Regions from separate parts of the Arthrobacter sp. BI5 genome, predicted to be linked through region 1. Evidence: predicted binding sites of a transcription regulator. Region 1 holds the regulator's gene; each other region holds the start of a gene.
The links. Region 1 encodes HrcA, which represses chaperone genes, less so after heat shock. Its sites were predicted from a motif close to TTNGCACTCGNNNNNNNCGAGTGCNAA; they were not measured.

Region 1 (9,835 bases):
GTTCAGGGTCTTGGGCCGGATGGTCTTGCCGCGGCTGGAGAGGATGTTGTGGGTCAGGACGTCGACCGGGTTCTGCAGCGACTGGCTGCGCAGCAGCGAGACGAGCTGCTGCAGCACCGCGGGAGTGATCACGGTGCCGCGCGCCACGAGGCCGCGGACCTCGTTGAGCAGCCGCATGATCCTGGGGACGTCCGCGGCCGGTCCGTTGATGGAAAGCTCGTTGCCGCGGACATGGAAGTCCACGTCGGGGAACTGGGTTTCGATGAAGCGCAACGCTTCGTCATGGCTGCCCAGGGACTGCACCATCTGGTCGGAATTGTCGAACAAGACCACCTCCGTCCGCAGGCCTGGGAGGGAGTGGGGGAATTCCCCTGCGGTGCGGTCGCCCGCGCTGATCCGGGCCTTGCCGTTGGCTGCTTCAGTCATGGTGTTGGCCCGTGGGCCTCTGGTCCCCTCCAGTTCGGAAATGGTCTTACCGCTCCAGACGCGGGCCGACGGTCTTCCGGGCCGTCCGCGCCGGGCTGCAGCGGGTCCTTCCATCTTACGCCAGCGCGGCCCCGCGGCAGCGCGGCCAACACGTTCGCCGCGACATTAGGTATCAACTTCATATCGTCCTCATATCGTTCCCGTTGCAGTTCGGCGGACAGCCCGGAATCCCGGCCGGAGCGCGGGCGGCCTGTGTAATGCTGGATTCGGCCCTGCCGGGCCCAGGGAGCGAGTAACACAGCGAAGGGACAGGGGCAATCAGCCAGCGTGGAGTGAACAAGACAGCAGCCGGGCGGCGCATGCGCCGCAGCGTGCTGTTCCTTGTGCTACCCGCCGCCCTCGCCCTGTCCGGCTGCGTCGCAACGCCCCAGCCGGGGATCACCAATGCCGATACGCCCTCGCACACGGTCCCCGGTCCGGCCGCCGGGGTGGCCACCACCAGCGCACCGCTGGAGTCCACGCAGGCCTCCAACAAGGCCCCGGTCTACTGGATCGGACGCAGCAACGACAACGTTTTCCTCTACCGCGAGTTCCGGGACGTGTCCGAGGAGGACAACCCGATCACGCGCGCCCTGCGGGTGATGATGTCGCAAAAGCCGCTGGATCCGGACTTCTTCACACCCTGGCAGAACCCCAAGATGCTCGCCACCTCGATTTCGGGCAAGAACGTCATCACGGTGGATGTGTCAGCGGACGCGTTCAACAGCAACGTCGACGCCGACATGGCCGAACGCGCCATCCAGCAGCTTGTTTACACCGCCACGGCCGCGGGCGCCAGCGCCGGGCTGACCGATACCGGCCAGCAGATCCAGGTGGTGGTCCTCGTCGACGGGCACACCGACTATGTCGCCTTCAACCGGGTCCGGCTCGGTTCGCCAACGTCGCGCAGCGCCGGGATGGTGGCGCCGGTATGGATCATCGATCCGCAGGAAGGCACCGAGGTGGCGGACGGTGCGGTCAAAATTTCGGGCCGCAGCACGGTCCCGGGCGGAAAACTTCATTGGGAGCTCCTGCGGGTCGACGGGACCAGCAAGACCCCGTATTTGAACGGCGACATCACCGCCTCCGCCGACGCCGACAAGTCCGGGTTGTTCAACCTCGCCCTGAACCTCGGTCCGGGCAACTACGAGGTCCGGGTCTCCCAGGTGGACCCGGCCGGCAAGGTCAAGGACCTGAACGTCGATACCCGCGGGTTCACCGTCCGCTAAGACCGGCACCGGCCTGACGGTCGTTGCCCTTCGGCGCCGCGGGGAGCCCGCCGGACCTCAACAGTCTTCGGCCGGCGGTTACCAGCGTCCCAGAATGTCGCTGGCCAGCACCGTGGCGGCGGGCCCGGCGGTGGACGAGCGCAGCACGTGGTGGCCCAGCAGGGCGGTGACCGCGCCGGCGTCGCAGAGCCGGGTCACCTCGCGCGGGCTGATTCCGCCTTCGGGTCCCACGATCAACAGCACCTCGCGGGGGACGCCGTCGGCCGCCTCCCGGTGCCAGGCTTCCAGCACCTGGCGCAGGGGCCGCACCGCGTCCTCGTGCAGGATCACGGCAAGGTCCGCAGCGGCCACGGCCGCCTGCAGTCCGTTGCCGTCGAGGGCGGGGCGGACTTCCGGAATCCAGGCCCGGCGCGCCTGCTTGGCGGCCGCCGCCACCACCGACTGCCATTTGGCGTGCGCCTTCGCGGCGCGCTCAGGTTTCCAGCGGACAATCGACCGTTCCGCCTGCCAGGGGACGACGGCGTCGATCCCCAGTTCCGTCGCGGTTTCGGCAGCCAGTTCGTCCCGGTCCCCCTTTGCCAGCGCCTGCACCAGCACCAGCCGGACGTCGGGCAGCGGCTCGGTGCTGACCTCACTGCACTCAACGGTCAGCTCCTGGGGCGCGGCGGCAGTCACCGTGCCGGTGATGCGCTTTCCGGCGCCGTCGGCAATGTCGACGGCCTCCCCCACCGCCAGGCGCTTGACCGTCACCGCGTGGCGCGCCTCGGCGCCCTCGAGGACGAACGTCGCGCCGGGGACCTGCTGGTCCAGGGAGCCTGCGGGGGTGAAGAAGACCGGGTTACTCACCGCTACAGGTTACCGAGCCGGTCCCGCAGCTTGGCGAAGACGCCGCCGCTGGCAGCAAGCTTCCCCTCGGTGAACTGCTCGCCGCGGAGTTTGGCGAGCTGCCGGAGCAGGTCCTCCTGGGCGGCGTCGAGCTTGGCCGGGGTGTCCACCTGCAGGTGGACCTTGAGGTCTCCGCGGCCGTAGCCGCGCAGGTGCGTCACACCCAGGCCGCGGAGCGTGATGATCTCGCCGGACTGGGTGCCGGCCTTGACGTCGATTTCCTGCTGCCCGTCGAACGTGTCCAGGGTCAGTTCCGTGCCCAGCGCCGCGGCGGTCATCGGAATGTTCAGGCTGGCGTGCAGGTCGTCGCCTTCGCGCACATAGGTGGCGTCGTTGTTGACCCGGATCTCGACGTAAAGGTCACCGGACGGCCCGCCGGCCGGACCGGCCTCGCCCTGGCCGGAGAGCTGGATGCGGGTGCCGGTGGCGACGCCGGCCGGAACCTTCACGGTGAGCGTGCGGCGGCTGCGGATGCGGCCCTGGCCGGCGCACTCGTTGCACGGGTCCTTGATGACGGTGCCGAAGCCCTCGCAGCTGCCGCACGGGGCCGTGGTCATGACCTGGCCGAGGATCGAGCGCACGGCCCGCTGGACCTGCCCGCTGCCGCCGCAGATGTCGCAGCGTTCGGGGCGGCTGCCGGGGCGGCAGCAGGAGCCCTCGCAGGTGGGGCAGGTGACGGCGGTGTCCACTTCAAGCTTCTTGTTCACGCCGAAGACGGCGTCGCGGAGGTCGATCCGGACGCTGATCAGCGCGTCCTGGCCGCGGCGCACCCGGGACGCGGGGCCGCCCTGGCCGCCGGCGCCGCCGAAGAAGGTCTCAAAGATGTCCTGGAAGGCGAAGCCCTGGCCGGCATAGCCGCCGCCGAAGCCGTTGTCGGTGCCGTTCTCGTTGCCCGTGGTGTCATAGACGCGGCGCTTCTGCGGGTCTGACAGCACCTCGTAGGCGTGGGTGACCGCCTTGAAGCGTTCGGAGGCGTCGTCCCCGGGGTTCACGTCCGGGTGGAGGGTCCGCGCAAGCTTGCGGTAGGCCTTCTTGATCTCTTCCCCCGTCGCTTCACGGGAGACTCCAAGAACGTCATAGTGGCTGCTCAAAGTGTGTATCTCTTCCTTTTTGTACTGCCAGTGGGGCACTGCCTGTAGTGGGCAAGAAGTCCGGTGCAGGATCCGGCCCGTCAGGGCCCGAGGATCCGGGAAAGGTAGCGGGCGACCGCACGGACGGCGGCCATGGTGGTGGGATAGTCCATCCGGGTGGGCCCCAGGACGCCAACCTTGGCCGTGGCGTCCGGCCCGTAGCCGGTGGCCACCACGGAGGCTTCGGAAAGCCCGTCGTAGGGGTTCTCCCGGCCGATGCTGACGGTGACGCCGCGCGGATCTTGCGCCATGTCGCTGAGCAGGCGGAGCATCACCACCTGCTCTTCGAGTGCCTCCAGCACGGGGCCGATGCTCAGCGGGAAATCCACGTTGGAGCGGGCCAGGTTGGCGGTCCCGGCCATGACCATCCGCTCCTCGCGGCTGCTCGCCGCCAGCGACTCCAGTCCCCGGGACAGGGCCTGGGCGGGGCCGCGCCGCACCGGCGGGCAGTTCTCCACCACGGCCTGCAACGACTGTGGCAGCAGCCCCAGCGGGGTACTGGAGAGTTTGGCCAGGAACAGGGTCCGGAGCTCGGAGAGGGCGTCGTCGCCGAGGTCCTGGCCGACGTCGATCACCCGCTGCTCCACCTTGCCGGTGTCCGCAATCAACACCGTGAGCACCTTGCGGGGCGCCAGGAGCACGAATTCGATGTGCCGGACGCGGGCCCGGCTCAAAAGCGGGTACTGCACGACGGCGACCTGGTTGGTCAGCTGCGACAGCAGCCGGACGGTCCGGTCCAGGACGTCGTCGAGATCCTCGGAACCCTCCAGCAGCGCCTGGATGGCGCGCCGCTCCGCCGGGGACAACGGCTTGACGGCCGAAATCTGGTCCACGAACAGGCGGTAGCCCTTGTCCGTGGGAATCCGGCCGGCACTCGTGTGCGGCGCCGTGATCAGGCCCTCGTCTTCCAGCGCAGCCATGTCATTGCGGATCGTGGCGCTGGACACACCCAGGTGGTGCCGCTCCACCAGCGCCTTGGATCCCACGGGCTCGCGGGAATGGACGTAATCCTCCACGATGGCGCGTAACACTTCGAGTTTGCGTGGCTCGCTCACGCTCCACCTCCAATCGACCCGTATCAGTTAGCCGGCGCCGGCCGCGCGGAAAGACCCGCCCGGGAAACCCGCGGTTAGCACTCGACATGCCTAAGTGCTAACCAGTCTAATATGAGTCGCGCCGTTGTTAGCATTGGATTCGCTGCGGGCGTGACCCCCGGGACGGGTGTTTCCGGGCACACCACGAGCCGCGCCGCCGTTCCTCCGCCCAAATTCCCGAGTGCAAAGCAGTGTGTAGCAGATGTCTTACCAGAATTGGGGCCCGCAGGACCTTTCCGCCCCCGCCAAGGCCCAGCTGCCCGAAATCCCGGTGGAACGGGGCATGGTGCTCGAGGATGTGCAGTCCGGCTGGGTCGGTGCCGTGACCCGGGTGGAGAAGTCCGGCGGCATGCACGTTGTGGCCCTCGAGGACCGGCGCGGGAAGTCACGCTCCTTCCGCCTCGGCTTCGGGTTCCTGCTCGAAGGCCGGCCCATCAAGCTCATGCCGCCCGCCCCGCGGGCTGCCGCCGCGGCCAACGCCGCCGGCACCCGGACCGCCTCCGGCTCCGTCCGGGTCGCCGGACAGCGGGCCCAGGTAGCGAAGGCCAGCCGGATCTGGGTGGAAGGCAAGCACGACGCCGAGCTCGTCGAAAAAGTCTGGGGTGACGACCTCCGCGTGGAGGGCATCGTCGTCGAACCCCTGCACGGCATCGACGACCTCGCCGCCGCCGTCACGGAGTTCCGCCCCGGCCCCGGCCGCCGGCTCGGCGTGCTGGTGGACCACCTGGTGCCCGACTCGAAGGAATCCCGGATCGCCGACGCCGTGATGGCTTCCCCGGGCGCGGCCGGCAATGTGCTGATCGTCGGACACCCCTACGTCGATGTCTGGCAGGCGATCCGCCCCGCGGTCCTGGGCATTGAGCGGTGGCCGGTGATTCCGCGCGGCGTGGACTGGAAAACCGGCATCCTGACGGCCTTCGGCTGGCCGCACAGCACCAAGGAAGACATCGGCCTGGGCTGGCAGAAACTCCTCGGCGCGGTCCGCAGCTACGCGGACCTGGAGCCCTCCCTGCTGGGCCGGGTCGAAGAAGTCATCGACTTCCTCACGGTCCCCTAGCCGTTCCCCCTGCCACGTTTCGCGATCCGAGCAAGTATTCTTGAACCGGCGGCCGCTGCACATTGTTGCGGCCGCGGCTCGTACAGGTACCAACGCTCCACCGCAATCCAAAGGACGAAACGTGGCAGAAGACGCACGCGAACACACGGACCACCAGGCCGGCCATGACCAGCCCCAGTACCATGGTGTTCCGGCAAATGCTCTGCCGCTGACGGCGAGCGAGGACCGGCAGTGGGCCACGCTGGCGCATTTTGGCGGCATCCTGGGCTGCGTTCCGTCCCTGCTGATCTACCTGATCTTCAAGGACCGCGGCCCGTTCACCGCGCAGGAATCGAAGGAAGCGCTGAACTTTACGCTGCCGCCCACGATCGCCGCGGTCGTGGCGAACCTGCTGGTCTTTGTCCCGGTAGTGGGCAACCTGTTCGCCGTGCTGGCCACCGCCATCTGGATTGCCCTCGCGTGCTTCTCGGTGGCCGCCGGCATCCACGTCAACCGCGGCCAGCCGCACCGCTACGAGTACAACCTCCGCTGGATCAAGTAGCGCGAACGGACACTTAAGGCCCGCGCGAACGGCCACTTAAGGCCCGCGCGAACGGACAGTTAAGGCCCGCCCGCCTAGTCCGGCAGGATCCTTCGGACCACCGCGTCGGCAAGCAGCCGGCCCTTGAGCGTGAGCACCAGCTGGCCCTTGAATGCTGCTGCCGGATCCACGAGGCCGTCCGCAATCAGCCCTGCCACCGCATGGCGGCCCGTGTCCCCGAGGCCGCCCAGGCTGGCGATCGACAGGCCGGTAGCAAGCCGGGCCTCCAGCATGACGCGCTCGACGTTGCGGGTATCGGCGTCGAGCGTCTCCCGGCCGGCGGCGGGCGAGGCTCCGGACCCCAAGCGGCCCGCATAGGCGGTCGGGTGCTTGACGTTCCACCAGCGGACCCCGCCGACGTGTGAATGCGCGCCGGGGCCTATCCCCCACCAGTCATCCCCGCGCCAGTAGGCGAGGTTGTGCCGGCAGGCCTGCTCCGGCGTCCGGGCCCAGTTGCTGACCTCGTACCAGGCCAGGCCCGCCGCGGAGATCAATTCGTCGGCCAGTTCGTACTTGGCGGCATGGTCGTCGTCGTCGATCCCGGGCACTTCGCCGCGGCGGATCTGGGCGGCGAGCTTGGTGCCGTCCTCGACGATCAGCGCGTAGGCGCTGATGTGGTCCGGACCGTAGGACAACGCCGTCTCCAGCGAGAACCGCCAGTCCTCCATCGACTCCCCCGGGGTGCCGTAAATCAGGTCCAGGCTGACCGCCAGGCCGGCCTCGCGCGCCCACTGCACCGCCTGCGGCACCCGGCTGGGCGTGTGGGTGCGGTCCAGGACCTTGAGCACGTGCGGGACGGCCGACTGCATACCGAAAGAGACACGGGTGAACCCGGCGTCGGCCAGCAGCTGCAGCGATTCGGGCGTGACCGAGTCCGGGTTGGCTTCCGTGGTGACCTCGGCGCCGGGCTCCAGGCCCCAGGTTCTGACCGCGGCGCTCAGGATGCGGGCCAGGTCGCCAGCCGGGAGGAGCGTGGGCGTCCCGCCGCCGAAGAACACCGTGCTGAGCCGGCGCTCCGGCAGACCGGAGGCCGCCAGCACCTGCCCGGCGAAATCGACTTCCGCCACGGCGGTGCCGGCGTACGCGTCCTGCGAGGCACCGCCGCCGAGCTCCGTGGCGGTATAGGTGTTGAAGTCGCAGTAACCGCACCGCACGGCGCAGAACGGGATGTGGACATAGAGCCCGAAGGCCCGGTCCGCGGCGCCCTCCCGCGCCTGGCCGGGCAGGAGCCCGTCCGACGGCGCCGGGTCACCGAGGGGAAGCACGCTGGGCATGGTTACTTCTTGGCCTTGTCCTTGGACTCTTCCGTGGTGAGGGCGGCGATGAAGGCTTCCTGCGGGACCTCGACCCGGCCCACCATCTTCATGCGCTTCTTGCCTTCCTTCTGCTTCTCCAGCAGCTTGCGCTTACGGGTGATGTCACCGCCGTAGCACTTGGCGAGGACGTCCTTACGGATTGCGCGGATGCTTTCGCGGGCGATGATCCGGGATCCGATGGCGGCCTGGATCGGCACCTCGAACTGCTGGCGCGGGATGAGTTCGCGCAGCTTGCCGGTCATCATCACGCCGTAGGCGTAGGCCTTGTCGCGGTGGGTAATGGCGCTGAACGCGTCCACCTGTTCGCCCTGGAGCATGATGTCGACCTTGACGAGGTCGGCGACCTGGTCGCCGTCGGCCTTCCAGTCCAGCGAACCGTAGCCGCGGGTCCTGGACTTGAGGATGTCGAAGAAGTCGAACACGATCTCCGCCAGCGGCAGCCGGTACCGGATTTCCACCCGGTCCTCGGAGAGGTAGTCCATGCCGCCCATGACGCCGCGGCGGCTCTGGCACAGCTCCATGATGGCGCCGACGAACTCGTTGGGGGCCAGGATGGTGGCGGAGACCATCGGTTCGCGCACCTCCGCAACCTTGCCGGTGGGGTACTCGCTGGGGTTGGTGACGTGGACGACCTTCTTGTCCTCGAGGGTCACCTCGTACTCAACGTTCGGGGCTGTGGAGATCAGGTCCAGGTTGTACTCGCGCTCGAGCCGCTCCCGGGTGATTTCCAGGTGCAGCAGGCCCAGGAAACCGACGCGGAAGCCGAAGCCCAACGCGGCCGAGGTTTCCGGCTCGTAGACCAGCGCGGCGTCGTTAAGCATCAGCTTCTCCAGCGCATCGCGCAGCACCGGGTAATCGGTGCCGTCCAGCGGATACAGGCCGGAGAAGACCATCGGCTTGGCGTCGGCGTAGCCGGGCAGGGAGTCGGTGGCAGGCTTGGCCAGGTTGGTGACGGTGTCGCCGACCTTGGACTGGCGGACGTCTTTCACGCCGGTGATCAGGTAGCCGACCTCGCCGACGCCCAGGCCCTTGGACGGGGTGGGTTCCGGGGAGCTGACACCGATTTCGAGCAATTCGTGGGTGGCGCGGGTGGACATCATCTGGATGCGTTCACGCGGGTGCAGCATGCCGTCGACGACGCGGACGTAGGTGACGACGCCGCGGTAGGTGTCGTAGACCGAGTCGAAGATCATGGCCCGGGCGGGGGCGTCCGCGTCGCCGACCGGGGCGGGGAGGTCACGGACGATCTTGTCCAGCAGGACCTCGACGCCGGCGCCGGTCTTGCCGGAGACGCGCAGCACCTCGTCCGGGTCGCCGCCGATCAGGTTGGCCAGTTCCTCGGCGTACTTCTCCGGCTGGGCCGCCGGGAGGTCGATCTTGTTCAGGACCGGGATGATGGTGAGGTTGTTCTCCATCGCCAGGTAGAGGTTGGCGAGGGTCTGGGCCTCGATGCCCTGGGCCGCATCCACCAGCAGCACGGCGCCTTCGCAGGCGGCGAGGGACCGGGAGACCTCATAGGTGAAGTCAACGTGGCCGGGGGTGTCGATCATGTTCAGCGCGTAGCTGGTGCCGTCGAGCTCCCACGGCATCCGGACGGCCTGGGATTTGATGGTGATGCCGCGTTCGCGCTCAATGTCCATCCGGTCCAGGTACTGGGCCTTCATGTCGCGGGACTGGACGACTCCGGTGTACTGGAGCATCCGGTCGGCCAGCGTGGACTTGCCGTGGTCAATATGCGCAATGATGCAGAAGTTCCGGATGAGGGCCGGATCTGTTGCGGCAGGCACCGGGGCGGTGCGGGCCATGGGAGACACGCAGGGTCCTTACTCTTGGCAATACGTGGGGACTGTACTGGCGGGCCGTACAGCTGGGCTGTTCCACGGACGGGCGCAGCCGGCGTTCAGCCTCGCTGCGGCACGCCGCTTTTCTCGTTCCTTATAGTCTCCCACGTCCCGGCCCGTGGCACTGCATCAGCGCAGGCACGGCCGCGGCCTCCGCCCGGGACACTGGGTCACCGTCACCGGTACGCCACCGGCCCGGGCACTGCCTGGCAGCGTCGGCCTGCACCGGGCGGCCGGT
Region 2 (9,854 bases), 1.3 Mb from region 1:
ACCGTCACGGATTTCGTCGGCTGCTACGACCAGGTCCTGAGCCCGCTGAAGTACAAGGCCTGGATGGCCGCCGGGGAGCGCGTCGCCCGCCAGTTGTACACGCGGCGCACGGGCCAGCAGTTCTACTAGACCGCCCGCAAGGTGAAGTGAGGAGGCCGGAATGACCAAACCACCCGACGGCCGCCGCGGGCCGCAGACGGACGGCCTGCCCCGGACCGAGCCGATGTCGCCCCTGCAGGTGCGCCAGAACGCCGCCGCCAAGCGCATGCTCCGCAGGCTGGTCCAGGGCGAGAACCCGCCCACCGCGCCGCTGAGCATCGTCGACCGGCTGGCCGGCAGCCCCTACGCCAACCCGATGATCCAGGTCGGCGGCGTGGATGCCTCTGCCCGCAAGACCATCGACTTTGCCCTCAAGCTCGCCGAATCGATGTTCCGGTACGGTGCCGGCGCGCTTGAGGTGGAGACCAGCATCATTGCCATCACGGCTGCGCTGGGGCTGAAGAACATTGAAGTGGACATCACCAACCAGTCGGTGGCCATCAACTACGCCCCGAAGGACCAGACGCCCATCACGCTGCTGCGCGTGGTGCGGTCCTGGACCAACAACTACGCCGGCCTGGCCCAGGTCCATCAGCTTGTCACGGACATCGTGGCCGGCGGGGTGGGGCGCGAGGAAGCCGTGCGCCGGCTCGAGGAGATCACGCACAGCCCGAAGCCCTTCCCGCGCTGGATGGTCACCGTGGCCTTCGGCGTTTTCTCCGCAGTGTTCGTCGGCGTGCTGGGCGGGGGACTGGCAGCATCAGGAATCGCATTCCTGTCCAACCTGCTGATCAGCCTCCTGGCGCGGCAGCTGGGCCGCTGGCGGACGCCGGACTTCTTCATCACGGCCGCGTGCTCCTTTGTGGTCACCCTGGTCGCGCTGCTGCTGTGGCGCTTCGGCAGCCCGCTGGGGATCAGCATCGCCCCCGCCATTGTGGTGGTGGGCGGCATCCTGCTGCTCCTGCCCACCGGACGGCTCGTCTCCTCGGTGCAGGACGCGATCAACGGCTTCCCGGTCACCGCCGCGGGGCGTTTCCTGTCCACCATGCTGACGTTCGGGGCGCTCGTCTCCGGGATCGCGGTCGGCTTCGTCGTCGGCGCGATGACCGGGATGGAAGCGATCGACGTCACCGAAACATTCCCGCCGAAGTATCCCTTGTGGGTGCTGGTACCGCTGGTGGCGATCGCCGTCGTCGCGATCGGCGTCACCGAGCAGACCTCGTTGAAGCTGCTGCTCCCGACGGCGGCCGTCGGCGTCGTCGGCCATCTGGTGCTGATCGGCGGGACGGCGGCCGGCATCGGCCCCCGGTTCGCCCCGGCCCTCGCCGCCGTGGTCATCGGCCTGCTGGCGCGGGTGGTGGCGCTCCGGATGGGCGCCCCGCAGCTGGTCGTGGCGGTGCCCGCCGCCCTCATCCTGTTGCCCGGGCTGACTATATTCCGTTCCATGTATGTATTGACGATCGAGGAATCCGAGATCCTGATGGGCGCCGGCGGGATGCTCAACGCCGGGGCGATTGTGCTGGGCGTCGCGGCCGGGATTGTGCTGGGCGACACGCTTGCCCGGCCGCTGACCCGGAGCCTGGCCAGCAACGAACGACGCCGGGCCCGGCGCCGCTAGACCGGCACGCGCCGCTAGCCGGCGTCGCCGGGAAGGGCCGGCTAGATCTTGCCGACGGGCAGTTTCTTCTCGGCCTGGAACTCGTCCTCCACCCGGCCCCTGGCCCAGTAGCCGGAGAGCGATACCTGGCCGCGTTCCAGGCCGCGCTGGGCAAAGAAGACCTCGCGCAGGGACTTCATGGAGCCGCGCTCCCCGTGCGCAAAGACGTGGACCCGTCCCTCGGGCCACTGCGCGTCGCGCACCGCCTCCACCAGCAGCCCGCCGTCGCCCGCCGGAGTGCCGCGGCGCAGCAGCCAATGCAGCTCAACCGCGGCGGGGGAGTCGATCGCCACGACGTCGGCGTCGCCGTCCACTTCCAGGAAGGCCAGGCCGCGGGCGTCGCGGGGGAGGGATTCGATCGCGGCGCTGATCGCCGGCAGGGCGGACTCGTCGCCGGCGAACAGGTGCCAGTCGGCCGCGGGGTCGGGGTTGTAGCCGCCGCCTGGCCCGGTGAACACGAGGGCGTCCCCGGGCTGGGCGGTGGCGGCCCACGGCCCGGCCAAACCTTCATCGCCGTGGATGACGAAGTCGATGGCCAGCTCGCCCGCGGCCGGATCGACCCAGCGCACGGTGTAGGTCCGGGTGTGCGGCCACTGCTCCCGCGGGTGCGACTCCCGGATGGCCCACAAATCCAACGGCTGCGGGTAATCGACCCCGGGCTGCGGGAAGGCGATCTTGATGTACCGGTCCACGTAGTCGTTGTTGACATAAGCGGCGAAGCCGGGGCCGCCGGCGACGATCCGGACCATGTGCGGTGACAGTTGCTCGCGGCGCAGGACCGTGAGGTTGGTCTGCGGCCGGGAGTTCCGGTTGGCGGTGGTGGCCGCGGGGAGGGAAGTCATGCAGCTAAGCCTAGCCAAGAGCCGGTTCAGGGCAGCGGCGGCAGTTCCCAGTCGACGGTCCCGTCACCCTGGGCGGCGAGCAGCTCGTTGGCCCGGCTGAATGGCCGCGAGCCGAAGAAGCCGCGGGCGGCCGACAACGGGCTGGGGTGGGCGCTGGCGATCACAGCGGCAGAGCCCAGCAGCGGCCGGACGCCCTCGGCGTCCTTGCCCCAGAGGATCACCACGAGCGGCGCCGTGCCGCCGTCGTCGCCCCGCCGCTGCGCAACGGCGCTGATGGCGGCCGCCGTGACCGCTTCCCAGCCCTTGTTGCGGTGCGACCCGGCGGCTCCGGCGCGCACGCTGAGGACCCGGTTGAGCAGCAGCACCCCCTGCTCCGACCACCGGCTGAGATCGCCGTGCACCCGCGGCGGCAACCCCAGGTCGGCGTCGAGCTCCTTGTAGATGTTGGCGAGGCTGCGCGGGATAGGCCGGGTGCCGCCGTCCACCGCAAAAGACAGCCCGACGGCGTGGCCCGGCGTGGGATACGGGTCCTGGCCCACGATCAGCACCCGGACGCCGGCCAGCGGCTGCCGGAAGGCCCGCAGCAGGTTCGAGGGGGCCGGCAGCACCTCGTGGCCGGCGGCGGCCTCGGCGGCGACGAATTCCAGGGCCGCCCGCAGCTGCCCCTCGACGGGGGCCATCGCCGCGGCCCAGTCGGGAGCGACCAGTGACTCCAGCGGCAGTTGCGCCAGCGCCGCGAAGTCCTCCGCGCCGCCGGCCGCGGGTTCGAACTGGAAGAGCGCCTCGGAATCAAACGAATCAAACACGGTCCCATTCTCGCAGGACACCCGCCGCGGCTCGGGGCCAGCCAAATGACAAGCCTGTTATTCGGCCGTAACATGTGGGGAGACCCAACCGACCGAGCCAGGGAGTGTGCAGTGGCAGAAGCAGCACCCGAGTACCTGCCCGCGGAAGACGCCGGCGAGGCTCCGGCCACCGACGACTCGCCGCTGAGCAGCCGGGAGCAGCAGATGCTCGCCCTGGAACGGCAGTGGTGGAAGTACGCCGGCGCCAAGGAACAGGCCATCCGGGAGCTTTTTGACCTCTCCGCGACGCACTATTACCAGATCCTTAACGCCCTGATCGATACCGAGGCGGCGCTGGCCCACGATCCCATGCTGGTCAAGAGATTGCGTAGACTACGTACGTCACGCCAACGTGCCCGGACGGCACGCCGTTTGGGCTCGGACGCGTAAACGCGCGTAAAGTCCGGCCGGAGACGCGGTAATCCGCGTGGATTCCGGCGCCGGACCACCAGCCAGAAATCAGCAAGGACGTCGTTTTACCATGACCAAATACGCTCGGGATGAATTTGATCGGGTCCCGGAGACCTCCACGCGCCAGGGTGTCCACCGGGCAGTCTCCGCCCCCGCCGCCCGCCGCTTGGGTGCCATCCTGGCCGTCGGGGCCGCAGCCTTGGCGATCGGCCTCGTCGCGTTCCTCCTGCTGCCCAAACTGGGCTTCGGTGCCAGTTCCGCCGTAACTGCGGACCAGGCCGTCAGCAACTCGGAGGCCTCACAGGCACCCACCACCGCCGCGGCGGGCAGCACGCCGTCCGCCAGCAGCACGCCGACCGGCAGCCTTGCGCCGGCAGCCTCCAAACCGACCCCCTCGGCGACCCCCTCTGCCACCCCCTCGGCCACGACGGGCGGCACCGTGGACAAGACACAACCGGTGGCCGTCTACAACGCAACCGGGACGGCGGGCCTGGCCGGCCGGGTCGGCGCCACGGTCACCGCCGCCGGCTGGGCCGCCGGCCCGCTCGGCAACTGGGGCGGCGCACCCCAGCAGACCTCCGTGGTCTTCTACAACGGCCCGGCCCAGAAGGCCAACGCCGAGGAGTTGGGCTCGCTCCTCGGAATCGGCACCCTGGTGGATTCGGCCGAATTCCAGATGCCGCTGGTCGTGGTCCTGGGCCCCGGGTTCCAGTAAGGCCCGTCGGCCCGCCGGCTTCGGTTACGCCTGAATAACTATTCCGGGCGGATGCGTGCCCGTGCCGGCACCCGGGCGGAGGCCTGTGGGTACAGTGACTGCGGACTTCGTTTCGCATACCGCGGCGCACATCGGGGTGGGCCGTTAGCAAGCTAGCTGAAAGTGTGGAGAACATGGCACTGGGGACCGTCAAGTGGTTTAACGCCGAGAAGGGCTACGGCTTCATCACCGTCGACAGCTCCGGGGCGGACGTCTTTGTGCACTGGTCTGCGATTGCCGGTGAAGGCTACCGCGCCCTGGCCGAGGGCCAGCGGGTGGAGCTGGAAGTCGGCGAGGGCGAAAAGGGCCCGCAGGCCGAAAGCGTCCGGCCCGCCTAGTGGCTTCCTTCGCTGCGGAAGCTGACCCCGGGAACATCGAGCGCCGGCGGAACGCCCGGCGATTCCGCCGCGCCGCAGCTACCGGCATGGCCGCCACCCTTGCGTTGGCAGCCTGCGCCGGTCCGACGGGCAACGCCCGGCTGGACCCGGCCGAGGCAAGCGGCGACGGCACGCTGCGGATCGGCCTGATCCTGGACAACACCGGAACGCAGGACTTCCTCAACGCGCCGCAGCTGGCCGCGGCAAAGTTGGCCGTCAAGGAAATCAACGCCGCGGGAGGCCACAAAGGCAAACCAGTGGAACTGCTGCCGTCAGCGGTTGGCACGGATACCGCCGCACAGGCCAAGGACCTGGTGGCGGCCAAGGCCGACGTCGTCATCGGACCCACCGACTCCAGCCGGGCCGCTGGCGCCATCGACGTGCTTGCGCGGGCCAAGGTCGCGATCATCTCCCCGGCGAACACCGCACCCGGGCTGAGCACCTACAAGAGCGGCGGCTACTACTTCCGCACCGCCGCCGCCGACGTGGCGCAGGCGTCGATCCTCGTCAAGCTCGCCAAGGACGGCGGCGCCAAGACCATCGCCGTCGTGCACGAGGAAGGCGACTACGGCAAGGACGTCTCCGTCGCCGTCGCGGCGGCCGCGAAGGCCGCGGGCCTGGGCACCGCCGTCGACGCCGAGTTCAAAGCCGGCCAGGCGCAACAGGCGGCAGCAGCCGCCAAGGCAGCGGCCCCGGACGCCGTCGTGCTGGTGGCCCGCGACGGCGCCCAGGGCGCCATTGCCGAACTCAACAACGCGGGCCTGGCCGGGAACAAGCTCATCCTCAGCGACGGTGCGGTCAACCAGTACGGGGCCGGCCTCGGCTCCAAGGCCCTGGACGGCGCCCGCGGGGTCTTGCCCGGGACTTTCCCCTCCGCGCACTTCCAGGCCGAACTCGTGGCCGTCGATCCGGACCTCAAGGACATGGCCTTCGCCGCCGAGACCTATGACGCCGTCAACCTCGCCGCCGTCGCTGCCGCCGCGGCAGAGGACGACGCCGGCACCTCCATCGCCTCGAAGCTGCTCACCGTATCCGGCGGCACGGGGGAGAACAGCGGCGCCGGCGCCCCTTCCGGGGAAGCTGCGGCGTGCAAGTCTTACCGGGACTGTGTGGCCGCCCTCCGGGCCGGCAAACGCGCCGACTACGACGGTGCCTCCGGCCCCATCAACTTCGACAGCAACGGCGACGTCACCGCGGCCGCCTACATGGTCTATAGCTACGGCGCGGACAACACCGCCAAGATGACCGGCAGCGAAACCGCCCGCAGCACCGGCTCTTGATCGCTGGTAGCGAAGCGGCCCGGGCAGTGGGGCCACCGTCCGCCGCCACTGCTTGCACTCTCCCCGGGGGAGTGCTAATTATTGAGTTAGCACTCCCGCGTATTGACTGCTAACACGACGCCCGGTTTAGGCCGGCTGCGGCCGTGGGAGCAGGCGGTCCGGGAGCGAGAGAAATACCTGGCTGGGGTGAGATCCCCGGCCCGGCGGCGTACAGAGGCTGCCGGGCAGGAATCGTCCGTCGCGGGCACCAAAGCCCAGGTTCATTCTTAACGACTGTCCCGAAAGGACTACTGCCGTTATGGCCAAGATCATTGCATTTGATGAAGAGGCACGCCGCGGTCTTGAGCGGGGCCTGAACATCCTCGCCGACGCCGTCAAGGTCACCCTCGGCCCGCGTGGACGCAACGTCGTCCTCGAAAAGAAGTGGGGCGCCCCCACGATCACCAACGATGGTGTTTCCATCGCCAAGGAGATCGAACTGGACGACCCGTACGAGAAGATCGGCGCCGAGCTGGTCAAGGAAGTTGCCAAGAAGACCGACGACGTCGCCGGCGACGGTACCACCACGGCCACCGTGCTGGCCCAGGCCCTCGTCAAGGAAGGCCTGCGCAACGTCGCGGCCGGTGCCGACCCGCTCTCCCTGAAGCGCGGCATCGAAAAGGCTGTTGACGCCGTCACCCGCGAGCTCCTGGCTTCCGCCAAGGAAATCGAGACCAAGGAAGAGATCGCCGCCACCGCGTCCATCTCCGCCGGCGACAACGAAATTGGCGCCCTGATTGCCGAAGCCCTGGACAAGGTCGGCAAGGAAGGCGTCATCACCGTCGAGGAGTCGAACACCTTCGGCCTCGAGCTGGAGCTCACCGAGGGCATGCGCTTCGACAAGGGCTACATCTCGGCTTACTTCGTCACCGACGCCGAGCGCCAGGAAACGGTCCTTGAGGACCCGTACATCCTGATCGTCAACTCCAAGATCTCCAACGTCAAGGAACTGGTTGCTGTCCTCGAAAAGGTCATGCAGTCCAACAAGCCGCTGCTGATCATTGCCGAGGACATCGAGGGCGAGGCCCTGGCCACCCTGATCGTCAACAAGATCCGCGGCACCTTCAAGTCCGTCGCCGTCAAGGCGCCGGGCTTCGGCGACCGCCGCAAGGCGCAGCTGGCCGACATCGCCATCCTCACCGGCGGCCAGGTCATCTCCGAGGAAGTCGGCCTCAAGCTCGAGACCGCCGGCCTCGAACTGCTCGGCAAGGCCCGCAAGGTTGTTGTCACCAAGGACGAGACCACCATCGTCGAAGGTGCCGGCGACGCCGACCAGATCGCCGGCCGTGTCTCCCAGATCCGTGCCGAGATCGAGAACTCCGATTCCGACTACGACCGCGAGAAGCTGCAGGAACGCCTGGCCAAGCTGGCCGGCGGCGTTGCAGTCATCAAGGCCGGTGCCGCAACCGAGGTTGAGCTCAAGGAACGCAAGCACCGCATTGAGGACGCCGTCCGCAACGCCAAGGCTGCTGTCGAAGAGGGCATCGTCGCCGGCGGTGGCGTTGCCCTGATCCAGGCCGGCGCCAAGGCGTTCGCCAACCTGCAGCTCGAAGGTGACGAGGCAACCGGTGCGAACATCGTCCGCGTAGCCATCGACGCCCCGCTGAAGCAGATCGCTTTCAACGCCGGCCTCGAGCCCGGCGTTGTCGTGGACAAGGTCCGCGGCCTGCCCGCAGGCCACGGCCTGAACGCTGCCACCGGCGAGTACGTTGACCTGCTGGCTGCCGGCATCAACGACCCGGTCAAGGTCACCCGCTCTGCCCTGCAGAACGCGGCTTCCATCGCCGGCCTGTTCCTCACCACCGAGGCCGTTGTGGCCGACAAGCCGGAGAAGAACGCTCCGGCCATGGGCGGCGGCGACGACATGGGCGGCATGGGCGGCATGGGCGGTTTCTAACCACCCGGCTTTCCAGCCCTGAACGCCCGGCCTGACGGTTTCCCGTCAGCGCAGTACGTTCGACGACGGCGGTCCCACCTTTGGTGGGGCCGCCGTCGGCGTTAACCCCTCCGCCCGGGACGCTCCCTCAGGTGGTGCGGTCGTTGGCGGGACGCTCCCTCAGGTGGTGCGGTCGTTGGCGGGACGCTGCCTCAGGTGGTGCGGTGGTTGGCCGGACGCTCCCTCAAGTGGTGCGGTGGTTGGCCGGACGCTCCCTCAAGTGGTGCGGTGGTTGGCCGGACGCTCCCTCAAGTGGTGCGGTGGTTGGCCGGACGCTCCCTCAGGTGGTGCGGTGGTTGGCCGGACGCTCCCTCTCCCGGCGCCGGTGGTGCGGGAGCGTTGGGGGATTTGGCGCCGGTGGTGCGGGAGCGTTGGGGGATTTGGCGCCGGTGGTGCGGGAGCGTTGGGGGATTTGGCGCCGGTGGTGCGGGAGCGTTGGGGGATTTGGCGCCGGTGGTGCGGGAGCGTTGGGGGATTTGGCGCCGGTGGTGCGGGAGCGTTGGGGGATTTGGCGCCGGTGGTGCGGGAGCGTTGGGGGATTTGGCGCCGGTGGTGCGGGAGCGTTGGGGGATTTGGTGCCGGTGGTGCGGGAGCGTTGGGGGATTTGGTGCCGGTGGTGCGGGAGGGTTGGGGGATTTGGTGCCGGTGGTGCGGGAGGGTTGGGGGATTTGGTGCCGGTAGTGCGGGAGCGTTGGGTGGCGTAGGTCTGGCAGGATGGTGCAGTGACGATTACAGCAGCGGCCGATGGTTCGGCTTTAGGAAATCCCGGCCCGGCCGGATGGGCCTGGTACGTGAACGATGACTGCTGGCGTGCCGGCGGGTGGCCGCACGGCACCAACAACCAGGGCGAGCTGATGGCGGTCCTGGACCTCTTCCGCGCCACCGCGCACCTCCCCGACGAGGACCTGCACATCCTGTGCGACAGCCAGTACGTGATCAACTCGGTGACCAAGTGGATGCCGGGCTGGAAGCGTAAGGGCTGGCGGAAGTCCGACGGCAAGCCCGTGCTCAACGTGGAGCTGCTCAAGGAAATCGACCAGGCGCTCACCGGACGCAAATACACCTTCGAATGGGTCCGCGGGCACGCCGGCCACGACCTCAACGAGGCGGCCGATGATCGCGCCCGCGCCGCCGCCACCGCCTACCAGCAGGGCGTCGCGGCCCGGCAGGGTCCCGGCTTCGTCCGCGCCGGCGACACTCCCGCAGCTGCTCCCGCCCCCGCGGGCAACGCTCCCGCCCGCGCTGGCGACGCTGCCGCCCCCGCCGCGCAGCAGACGGCCGGGCAGGCCAGCCCCGCGCCCCGGACGGAGTCCCGGCAGCCGCTGGCAGCCCGGGCCGGAACCCGGGAGGTGTTCGCTGAACCGACCCTGTTCGGTGAATCCGGCCTGTTCGCCGAACCCGACCTCTTCAGCGAACTGGAAGAGGAATCCCGGGCAGCCTCGGCCGGCCCGGAACAAAGCCCGGAGTCCATCGTCGAGTCGCTGGAGCGCGAACTGCTGCTCCCCGAGACCCGTGCGGACCTGGGACGCCTGGGCGTGCTGCTGCACCCCGACTTCACCGAGATCGGCAGCTCAGGGCGGCACTGGACCCGCGACGAGCTGATGATGGAACTGGAGGAAAATCCCGACAGCACGGCCGAACTCGAGCTTCTGGCGGCGGACCGGCTCGGCGACA
Region 3 (9,854 bases), 1.3 Mb from region 1:
TGGGGCCTCACCCACGACCGCTGGTTCCGCAGCGGCCAGGACCACAAGCGCCGGAACCTGGAACTGCTGGCCAAGGAGTTCCCCAACATGCGCTGGCTCCTGTTCGGCGACAACGGCCAGCACGACGAGGCCATCTATTCACAGTTCGCCCGGGACCACGGCGACAAGGTGGCCGCGATCGGCATCCGCCAACTCTCCACCGGCGAGGCCGTACTGGCCGGCGGACATTCCGAGAACGGCGACCACACGGGTTCCAGTGTCCCGTGGGTCTACTCGCCCGACGGCGCCGGCATGGCCAAGCGCCTGCAGGAGCTGGAGATCCTCTAGCCGGCCGCCGCGCTCCCCGCTCAGGCTCCTGCGCCGGCTGCGGGAGTTTCGACGTCGACGCCGGCAGCTTCCGCCGCGCCCGCAGCACCGGCACCTTCCGTTGCGGCCGCGGCCCCGGCACCCTCCGCCGCGTCCCCGCCGGCGGACCGGTTCCGGGCTGCCATCAGCTCCCGGATCCAGTAGTAGGAGGCCTTCGGCGTGCGCACCATGGTGTCCCGGTCCACGTGCAGCAGGCCGAACTGCTGCTTGTAGCCGGCGGACCATTCAAAGTTGTCCAGCAGCGACCACACATAGTAGCCGCGCAGCTCGATCGACTCGGCGGGGCCGCCGGGCGAGGTCGCCTCGATGGCCGCCCCGATGTGCTCGGCGAGGTACCGCACCCGCCGCTCATCCGGGACGATCAGTCGGCCCTCGGCGTCGTGGATTTCCAGGTCCTCGAAGCTGGCGCCGCCCTCGGTGATGTAGACCGGCGGCAGGTCCGGGTAGCGTTCCGCCATTTCCACCAGCGCGACCGCCATGTAATCCGGCTTGATCGGCCAGCCGTAGGCGGTGATCTCGGTGTCCGGGAAACTCTGGATGTGGAACGGCGTGCCGGAGCCGCCGCCGTTCAGGTCGTTGCCCATGGCCTCGGCCATGCCTTTGGGCACGGTCCCCTCGCCGGGCCCGGCGGCCACGCGGGTGGGCATGTAGTAGTTCAATCCGTAGAAGTCCAGCGGCTGCGAGATCAGCTCCATGTCCTCGCTGGAGGGGCTGAAGGATGAGAAGAAGGTGGCGGCCCTGATGGCGTCCGGGTACTTGCCCAGCAGCACCGGATCTGCGTAGAGGCGGTTCTGGGCCATGTCCATCAGCCCTGCGCTGACCTTGTCCAGCGGGTTGCCGGAGGCCGGGACCATTGGCGAATAGACGTTGGTGAGGCCGATCTCGCCGGGTACTTTCGCGGCCCGCAGCGCCTGCATCGCCAGCCCGTGGCCGAGCAGCTGGTGGTGGACACTCGGCAGCGCCTTGAGCATGTGGGCTTCCCCCGGGGAGTGGACGCCCAGCATGTAGCCGTTGGCACTCACCGTGGCCGGTTCGTTGATGGTCACCCAGCGGGCCACCCGGTCCCCGTACGCCGCGGCGGCAATGGCGGCGAATTCCCCCAGCCGGTAGGCGGTGTCCCGGTTCATCCAGCCGCCGGCCTCGTCCAGTTCCAGCGGGGTGTCCCAGTGGTACAGCGTGGCCATCGGCGTGATGCCGTTGGCCAGCAGCAGGTCGATCAGCCGGTCATAGAAGTCCAATCCCTTGGGATTGACCGGGCCGCTGCCGCCGGGCTGGATCCGGGGCCAGGACAGCGAGAACCGGTACGAATCGATCCCCAATTCCTTCATCAGCGCCACGTCTTCGGGCATCCGGTGGTAGTGGTCGCAGGCGATTGCGGGGCTGTGGTCGTTGACAATCGAGCCCGGGGTGGCCGCAAAGACGTCCCAGCCGGAGGGTCCCCGCCCGTCCTCGTCCAGCGCCCCTTCGATCTGGAAGGCGGCGGTTGCCACGCCCATGGTGAATCCGGGCGGCAGCAGGGCGGCCAGATCGTGGGCGGAAGCATTCATTGGCGGATCCCCTATGCAGTTGCGCTGGTGGTTGATTGATTTTAGGCCCCGGTGGGGGCCCGCGCCACAACCGGCGCGGCCATCCACCCGCCGGGGCGCCCCCGCCCGGCCCAAGTCAGTAGCTGCTCAGTAACTGCCGGCCTCCGGCCCGAAGAGGAACTCCTTCGCGTGTGCGACGGCTTTCTTGAACGCGTCGTTCCGCAGGCTTAGCAGCTGTTCCGCGTCGTCTGCCGCGGGTTCCAAGTAGCCGGTGAACCCTGGCCGGAGTACCCAGATGTCCCCGGCGGGCGGCAAATAGAACACCCCGAACGAGCGGTGCTGGCGGTCCTCGGCGGCCCAGATGGGCACCACCGCCAGGGCCGCACCGGTGTCCACGTTGATCCATTGCGCACGTGGCATGGGCAGTTCATGGGCCTCCGGGTCCAGGAACGGTGCCGTGCCCTCGCCCCAGCGCTCCTCAAACCGTTCGTGGAAGGCCGGAATGAGGTGCGAGTCGTAACGCCGCCATGCGCTCATAGCTGTACTCCTTTTTCTTGTGTTCCTGCCTGTTGTGCGGCGCCGGCACAGCGTCCGGTTCCCGCGTTACTCCGGACCCCGCTCCCACCGCACCGGGGTCACGCGCAGCACCGGCTGCCGGCCTCGGTGGTGCCGCACCGGTATGTCCCGGCCGACGGCGGAAGTGCCGGCGGCGGTGCCCCCGGCGTCTGCCGGCCCGGCCTGCCGAGCCGCGGAACCGGCGGCGTCGTAGGCGGCCCGTGCGTCCGGATTCCGCAGCACCGCAAATGACTCGAGGATGCGGCGCACCTCCTCCCCGCCGTCGGCCCCCGCACCGGCGGACGCTTCGACGTCGGGATGGCGGCGGCGCATCAGTGCGCGGAAGGAGCGCTGGATCTCGGCCGGGGTCGCATCCGGCGCGACGTGCAACGCGGCATAGAAGCCGCGCGGGTCGCGGTTCATCGGCTCACCTCCTGGCTGGCCGGGCGGGGTTCGGGCTGATCCGCCGGGGATCAGCCGGCCGCAGGTTGCGGCCGGGCTGTTCCCCGCACCGTCAGCGGCTGGAGACCTCCGCCGCGGCGCTGTTACTTCCCGATCTCCTGCATCTTGTCCTGCGTGTGCGTGATTTCAATCTTCCGCGGCTTGGCCTGCTCCAACACCGGAATCCGGAGCGTCAGGACGCCGTCGGCGTAGCTCGCCTTGACCTTGTCGGTGTCCAGCGTGTCGCCCAGGATCAGTTGGCGGCTGAAGACCCCGCGCGGCCGTTCCGAGGCGATCAACTCAACGTTCGGCTGCGCCGGTTCGCGCCGTTCGGCCCTGACGGTCAGGACGTTGCGTTCGATGTCGAGATCAACCGAGTCGACATTGACGCCGGGAAGGTCGAACGCGACGACGAATTCGCCCTCCTCCTGCCACGCATCCATCGGCATGGCGGCGGGCCGCGCCGCCGTTCCGAAGACTTGCTGGGTCAGCCGGTCCAATTCACGGAACGGGTCCGTACGCATCAACATCATTTCCCACTCCTTCATACAAGAGGCTTGAAATTTCCTGCCTATCCAGCCACCCATTATCTGTGGTGATGGATATAGATTTTTTATAGCACCAGTGCCAAACTGATGCAACAGGAAATTCTTGGACCAAACGATAAGGACGTGAGCCATGGCGGAACGTGAAGCCGACGTCGGGGTTTACGCCATCTCCGTGGTGGCTCAGCTGGTTGGGACCGGACCGCAAAACATCCGGCTGTACGAGCGCAGGGGCCTCCTGACGCCGGACCGCACGGCGGGCGGAACGCGGCAGTACAGCGAGACGGATTTGGTGGTGCTGCGCCGGATCAGTGAGCTGCTGGACGAAGGCCTGAACCTCGCCGGCGTCGCCAAGGTGCTGGAACTGGAAGCGGCTAATGCCAAGCTCCGTGCGGAGCTTAAACGACGCGGGGCGCGCTGACCGGCAGCGCGCCCCGTATCCGCCGGCGCTTACTCCGCGCCGGTCTCCTGCTTGGAAAGCTCACCGGTGATCCGCTCCCCCGGGATCCTGGCGGTCCGCCAGGTGTCCAGCAGGATCACGGCGCCCAGGATCACGAACGAGATGGACAGCGAGGCGAGGGCGTCGGTGGTCCAGTGGTAGCCCAGGTAAAGCCGGCTGAGCGCGGCGAAGATGATCCCGATGCCGGCCACGGTGAAACCCGCGACGGCGGCTTTCGGATTCTTGCGGCGGGAGAAGACCAGGAACGTGGTGATCAGCAGGAAGTCACAGGCGCCCAGGACGTGGCCTGACGGGAACGAGAAGGTGGAGTCCGCCCCGAAGAGCATGAGGTCCACCGGCGGGCGCTGCCGGCCGACGGACCGGCCGATGATCTGGGCCAGGATGACTCCGGTCAGCATGCCACCGGCCAGCACCATCGGCCGCCAAGCGTGCTTGGCCAGCAGCCCCCAGGCCACCGTGAACACCAGGATGATGATCGGCAGGCCGATGGGGCCGAAGACAATGGCCAGGATGATCATGATGGTCGTGGCCGGCTCCCCGCGCAGCGCCACGAGCCCGGAGCGCACCGGCTCGTCAACGGCGGTGATACCGCCGTGCTGCAGCACGCTGACCAGGATAGTGGTGAACGCCACGACGCCGACGACCATAAGAACGACGGCGATCCGGTACAGATTCCGCCGCGCATCCACGCTCATGTAGCGCTCCTCCACCACGAACTTGTCGTGGAAGACCTGCCACCAGCCGGGTTTCCCGGTTTTCTGCTCTGCCATTCCCGTAGCCGCCTCTGCGCCGTGTGTGGACATTCCCAACGTGAAGAATATCCCGGTTCCGGCGCCGCGGGCGCGTCGGGCCGGCAGCCGGTCCCGCGCCGTTCCCGCCGGTAGCCTGAAGCCATGGGTGTCATGAATGAACTGATCAACCCCGGGGTGGTCGGCTCGCTGGAACGGATCCTTGCCGCCGCTTCCCCCGGCCGCCGCTTCCCGCACCTGGCCGGCACGGCCGGACAGCTGGACGGACTGGGCCTGCGCGGGCGCACCGACCTGCTCAGCGCCGCCATGCTTACGGACCTTCCCGGCGACTACCGCGCTGCGGCGGCGGTCTTCCGCCGGGCGCTGAAGGACCCGGACTTCACCGGCTGGATGATCTGGCCGGTCAGCGAGTCGGCCGCCGCCCTCGCCCTTGCCCGGAGGGTTCCCGGCGACTTCGAGGACTGCCTGTCGCTGCTCGCCGAGCTGACTCCTCGGCTCACGGGAGAGTTCGCCATCCGGCGGCTCCTGGACGCGGACCTGGACCGGGCCCTGGCGGTCATCCAGCGCTGGACCACCCACCCGGACTGGCAGGTCCGCCGGCTCGCCAGCGAGGGCACCCGGGCGTACCTGCCGTGGGCAATCCGTGTTCCCGGGCTCACGGCCCGGCCGGCGGCAACCCTGCCGATCCTCGACGCCCTGTACCGCGACCCGGTCGACGACGTCCGGCGTTCGGTGGCCAACCACTTGAACGACCTGGCCCGGCATGCCCCCGCCGACGTAATCGCCACCGCAGCGCGCTGGCTGGCGGAGCCGGACGCGAACACCGCCAGGGTGGTCCGGCACGGCCTGCGGACCCTGGTCAAGAAGGCCCATCCCGGGGCGCTGGAGCTGCTCGGGTTCGTGCCGGCGTCGCTCGCCGTGACAACTCCCCGGCTCGACCGCACCGTCGTCGAACTGCCGGGGGACCTGGGCTTCGATTTCGACGTCGCCAATACCGGCCCGGCGGAGGCCCGCATCGCCGTCGACTACGTCGTGCACTACGCCAAAGCCAACGGCGTCCTCGCGGACAAAGTGTTCAAGCTCGGCATAGCCGTCCTCGGGCCGGGTGAATCCAGGACATTTTCAAAGCGCCATGCCTTCCGCCAGATGACCACCCGGGTCCACCACCCCGGCGATCACGCGCTGCAGCCGCAGGTCAACGGGGTGCGTTATCCGGCGGCCGGTTTCACGGTGCTGACTTAAGGTACGGAAGCTGCAGGCGGCGCACCCGCGTGGTGATTTGACTCACATTTAAATCAGACGTTATCCTCGCTTCAGCCGTCGGACGCCGCGGCAACCACTTCCAGGAAAGACAGTGCGATGACGACAGCAAGCGAATGCATCGAGATCCAGGTCGACAACCGCCAACTCTTGGACGACCGGCTCAACGACGCCGTCCAGGGGCTGCAGCGGCTCGCCATGCTCACCGGCACCCACGGCATCCTGCTGACCCGGCACAAGCCGGGGCACTACACGGCGGCACTTTCGGACCAGGTCCCCTTCGGAATGACCCGGGAAGTCGTCCGCTAGGCCGAGGGCGCGGCAGGCCGGGGACGACGCGCCCCGGCCGCTTACCAGACCAGGTCCCGGGCGGCTGAGCTGCGAATCGCCGCCCGGGACCTTTTTGGCATCAGCGGCGGCTCACCAGTCGTGGACGGTGCCGTCGACGAGGCGGTTGTAGGGCAGGTAAGCCTGCTGGTACGGGTAGGCCGCGGCAGCCTCCTCGTTGAATTCAACGCCGATGCCGGGCGTCTCCCCCGGGTGCAGGTAGCCGTCCACGAACGTCATGGACTGCTCGAAGACCTCGTTGGTTGCATCCGAGTGCTGCATGTACTCCTGGATCCCGTAGTTGTGGATGGCCAGGCCCACGTGCAGCTGCGCGGCAAACCCGACCGGGGAGATGTCCGTGGGGCCGTGGAAGCCGGACTTGATCTGGTACTGCGCGGCGAAGTCCATCACCTTTTTCAGCGGCGAGATCCCGCCAAAGTGCGTGGACGCGGCCCGGACATAGTCGATCAGCTGTTCCTTGATAATCGTCTGGTAGTCGTACACGGTGTTGAAGATTTCACCGATGGCCAGCGGTGTGGTGGTGTGCTGCCGGACCAGGCGCAGCGCCTCCTGGTTCTCCGCCGGGGTGCAGTCCTCCAGCCAGAACAGGTCGTAGGGTTCCAGCGCCTTGCCCAGCTTCGCGGCCTGGATCGGCGTCATCCGGTGGTGTCCGTCGTGCAGCAGCGGGATTTCCGGGCCGAACTCGTTCCGGACCGCTTCGAACACCGTCGGCAGGTGCCGCAGGTAGGCGCGGGTGTCCCAGTCCTCTTCCTGCGGGAACGCGCCGCGGCCGGCCGGTTCGTAGTCGTACCGCTCCCCCGAGGCCTGCGCCTGAGCCGCGACCCCGTACACGGCCTTGATGCCGGGCACGGCGGTCTGGATCCGGATCGACTTGTAGCCGAGCTCCAGGTGCTCCCGGACCGAGTCGAACAGCGATTCCAGGTCAGAGCCGGAGGCATGGCCGTACGCACGCAGCCCGTTCCGCGACGCCCCGCCCAACAACTGATACACCGGCATCCCGGCCAGCTTGCCCTTGATGTCCCACAACGCCATGTCCACCGCGGCGATCGCGGCCATCGTCACCGGACCCCGCCGCCAGTACGAAGACCGGTACAGGAACTGCCACGTGTCCTCGATCCGGTGCGGGTCCTTGCCGATCAGCAACTGCGCGACGTGTTCCTTCAAGTACGCCGCGACGGCCAGTTCGCGGCCGTTGAGGGTCGCATCGCCGATCCCGGTCACCCCGTCCTCGGTGGTGATCCGCAGCGTCACGAAATTGCGGGAGGGGCTGGTGACAAAAACTTCGGCGGCAATGATTTTCACGGTCTGATCCAGGCTTTCGGTGTCGGTCGGGAGGATGTCCGGGGATAGGGTCCGGGAGGTGCAGGGGTGTCTTAGCGCTGGGTGCTTCCGTCCGGGGCGGCGCCCAGCAGCGCCAGTTCCGCGGCGCTGGGCAGGCCGTCGCAGTCGCCGGCGGTGCTGACCGCGAAGGCCCCGGCGAGGGTCCCGCGCTTGAGCCGGGCGGCGACGTCGCCGCCGTCGAGCAGGGCTGAGAGATAGCCGGCGGTGAAGGCGTCTCCGGCGCCCACGGTGTCGATGCTGGTCACCGGGACGGCGGGGGCTTCCCAGCGGCCGCCTGCGGTGTAGACCCCGGCGCCGGCGGCACCGCGCTTGACCACAACTTCCCGGATGCCGCGGTCCAGCAGCTCGGCGGCCATGGCCAGTTCGGCGGCCTCACGGTCGCCGGGGCTGCCGCCCAACGCGCCGCTGCCAAAGGCTCCGCCGTCCGCGACGAGTCCGAGTTCGTCGTCGGAGGCCACCAGGACACTGGCGTGCCGGGCGAGCGGGGTGAGGACGGCGCGGGCCTCGTCGCGGGACCACAGTTTGCTGCGGTAGTTGACGTCGAGCGAAACCACCAGGCCTTCGGCGGCACCGCGGGCGGCCGCGTACTCAACCGCACGCCGGGACTCCGGGCCGAGGGCAGCGGTAATGCCGGTCAGGTGCAGGACACGGGGACCGGCCGCGAAGGCCCGGTCCACGTCCTCGCGGCTGATCGTGGAGCCGGCGGAACCGGCACGGTAATAGTAGGCCCGGCTGATGTCCGCGGTGCGCCGCTCGAGGAACATCACCCCGGTGGACCGGGCGGCATCCACCCGGTGCTGCACCGCAATGCCCTCGCTGCGCAGCTGGCGGAGGATGAATTCACCGTGCGGGTCCGCGCCGATGACACCGGCCCAGGCGACGCTGTGGCCCAGCCGGGCGACGCCGACGGCGACGTTGGACTCCGCCCCGGCCACGTGCATGCCCAGGCTGCCGCCGGCGGACAGCGGCCCCGCCGACCGCAGCGAGACCATCGATTCACCCAGGGTGAGCAGGTCGACGGTCACCGCGCGGGCTCCGCCGCCGGCCGCCGGCCGTATCCGGACGCGAGGCCGACGAAGGCGCGGGCCCGCTCGCGCACCGGGGCAAGGTTCCCGCCCGAGCCGGCGTCGCCGAACAGCGGTCCGCCGAGTCCGACGGCGATCGCCCCGGCGTCCCAATACCCGGCGGCCTCGTCCAGCCCGACGCCGCCCACGGCGATGAACGGGATGCCGGGGAAGGGGTCGCGGAGCGCCTTCAGGTAGCGCGGGCCGCCGATGGAGGCGGGGAACAGCTTCACCGCGGTGGCGCCGCGGTTCATCGCCTCATAGGCCTCGCTGGGGGTCAGCGCCCCGGCGAGGACGGGGATCCCCAGGCGGGCGGACTCCTCGATGGAGGTGGCCAGTGAGGGTGTCACCATGAACTGGCCGCCGGCGTCGGCGACCTCGTCGACATCCGCGGCGGTGAGGACGGTGCCGGCCCCGACAAAGCAGCCGGCGGGTGCCGCGGCGCGAACCGAGCGGATGGCCGCCAGTGCGTCCGGCGTGGTGAGGGCGATTTCGACGTAGCGGAAACCTTCCTCCATGGCCGCGAGGGCGGCCCGGGCGGCGGCCCCGCCGTCGGTGCCGCGCACGATCGCCACCAGGCGGGTCTCGCGGATGCCGGCCAGCAGGTCTCCGGGGGTCAGGGAGGAGGTCATATCGTTCACCATTCTGCGAAGGCGCCGTCGGGGTGGCGCCAGACCGGTCCGCGCCAGGCGTGGCCGCGCTTGTCCGCGGCACGGACTACGGCCTCGTCGATCTCGATGCCCAGGCCCGGGCCGGTCAGCCGTTCGATGTGGCCGTCCACGAACTTCAGCGGGGACTTGTCCACCACATAGTCCAGGACTTCGGCGCCCTGGTTGTAGTGGATGCCGATGCTTTGTTCCTGGATCAGGAAGTTGGGCGTGGCGAAGCCCACCTGCAGGCAGGCTGCGAGCGCCAGCGGACCCAGCGGGCAGTGCGGGGCCAGCTGGACCTCGTAGATTTCGGCGAGCGAGGCGATCTTGCGGACCTCGGTGATGCCGCCGGCGTGTGAGAGGTCGGGCTGGGCCACGGCGATGCCGGCCTGCAGCGCGGGCAGGAATTCCTGCCGGCTGTAGAGCCGTTCACCGGTGGAGACCGGCGTCGTGGTGGAGGAGGTGAACTCCCGGAGCAGGTGGGTGTTTTCCGGAACCACGGGTTCTTCGAGGAAGAACGGCCGGTACGGTTCCAGCAGCGGCGCCACC

Region 2: a site for HrcA is predicted at 6,292-6,318, ahead of groL (chaperonin GroEL). Genes of this name have one in related genera too.
Region 3: a site for HrcA is predicted at 3,493-3,519, ahead of AC1MED_RS15705 (Hsp20/alpha crystallin family protein). Genes of this name have one in related genera too.

What each region holds. Positions count from the first base shown of each region.
Region 1 is NZ_CM155264.1:2,126,848-2,136,682, forward strand. It holds gene AC1MED_RS09645 (PhoH family protein) at 1-426, opposite strand, end outside; gene AC1MED_RS09650 (GerMN domain-containing protein) at 786-1,694, shown strand; gene AC1MED_RS09655 (16S rRNA (uracil(1498)-N(3))-methyltransferase) at 1,773-2,540, opposite strand; gene dnaJ (molecular chaperone DnaJ) at 2,543-3,670, opposite strand; gene hrcA (heat-inducible transcriptional repressor HrcA) at 3,751-4,764, opposite strand; gene AC1MED_RS09670 (DUF3097 domain-containing protein) at 5,006-5,860, shown strand; gene AC1MED_RS09675 (DUF4870 domain-containing protein) at 5,982-6,401, shown strand; gene hemW (radical SAM family heme chaperone HemW) at 6,476-7,714, opposite strand; gene lepA (translation elongation factor 4) at 7,717-9,570, opposite strand.
Region 2 is NZ_CM155264.1:857,787-867,640, forward strand. It holds gene AC1MED_RS04065 (lipid II:glycine glycyltransferase FemX) at 1-129, shown strand, start outside; gene AC1MED_RS04070 (threonine/serine exporter family protein) at 161-1,657, shown strand; gene AC1MED_RS04075 (siderophore-interacting protein) at 1,699-2,538, opposite strand; gene AC1MED_RS04080 (uracil-DNA glycosylase) at 2,565-3,344, opposite strand; gene AC1MED_RS04085 (DUF3263 domain-containing protein) at 3,456-3,773, shown strand; gene AC1MED_RS04090 (LytR C-terminal domain-containing protein) at 3,865-4,509, shown strand; gene AC1MED_RS04095 (cold-shock protein) at 4,683-4,886, shown strand; gene AC1MED_RS04100 (ABC transporter substrate-binding protein) at 4,973-6,205, shown strand; gene groL (chaperonin GroEL) at 6,504-8,141, shown strand; gene AC1MED_RS04110 (RNase H family protein) at 8,903-9,854, shown strand, end outside.
Region 3 is NZ_CM155264.1:3,401,153-3,411,006, forward strand. It holds gene AC1MED_RS15685 (App1 family protein) at 1-327, shown strand, start outside; gene AC1MED_RS15690 (glycoside hydrolase family 1 protein) at 348-1,913, opposite strand; gene AC1MED_RS15695 (hypothetical protein) at 2,040-2,429, opposite strand; gene AC1MED_RS15700 (J domain-containing protein) at 2,496-2,870, opposite strand; gene AC1MED_RS15705 (Hsp20/alpha crystallin family protein) at 2,993-3,418, opposite strand; gene AC1MED_RS15710 (MerR family transcriptional regulator) at 3,567-3,854, shown strand; gene AC1MED_RS15715 (phosphatase PAP2 family protein) at 3,884-4,663, opposite strand; gene AC1MED_RS15720 (DNA alkylation repair protein) at 4,787-5,884, shown strand; gene AC1MED_RS15725 (hypothetical protein) at 6,002-6,211, shown strand; gene manD (D-mannonate dehydratase ManD) at 6,323-7,552, opposite strand; gene AC1MED_RS15735 (sugar kinase) at 7,624-8,616, opposite strand; gene AC1MED_RS15740 (bifunctional 4-hydroxy-2-oxoglutarate aldolase/2-dehydro-3-deoxy-phosphogluconate aldolase) at 8,613-9,287, opposite strand; gene dgoD (galactonate dehydratase) at 9,293-9,854, opposite strand, start outside.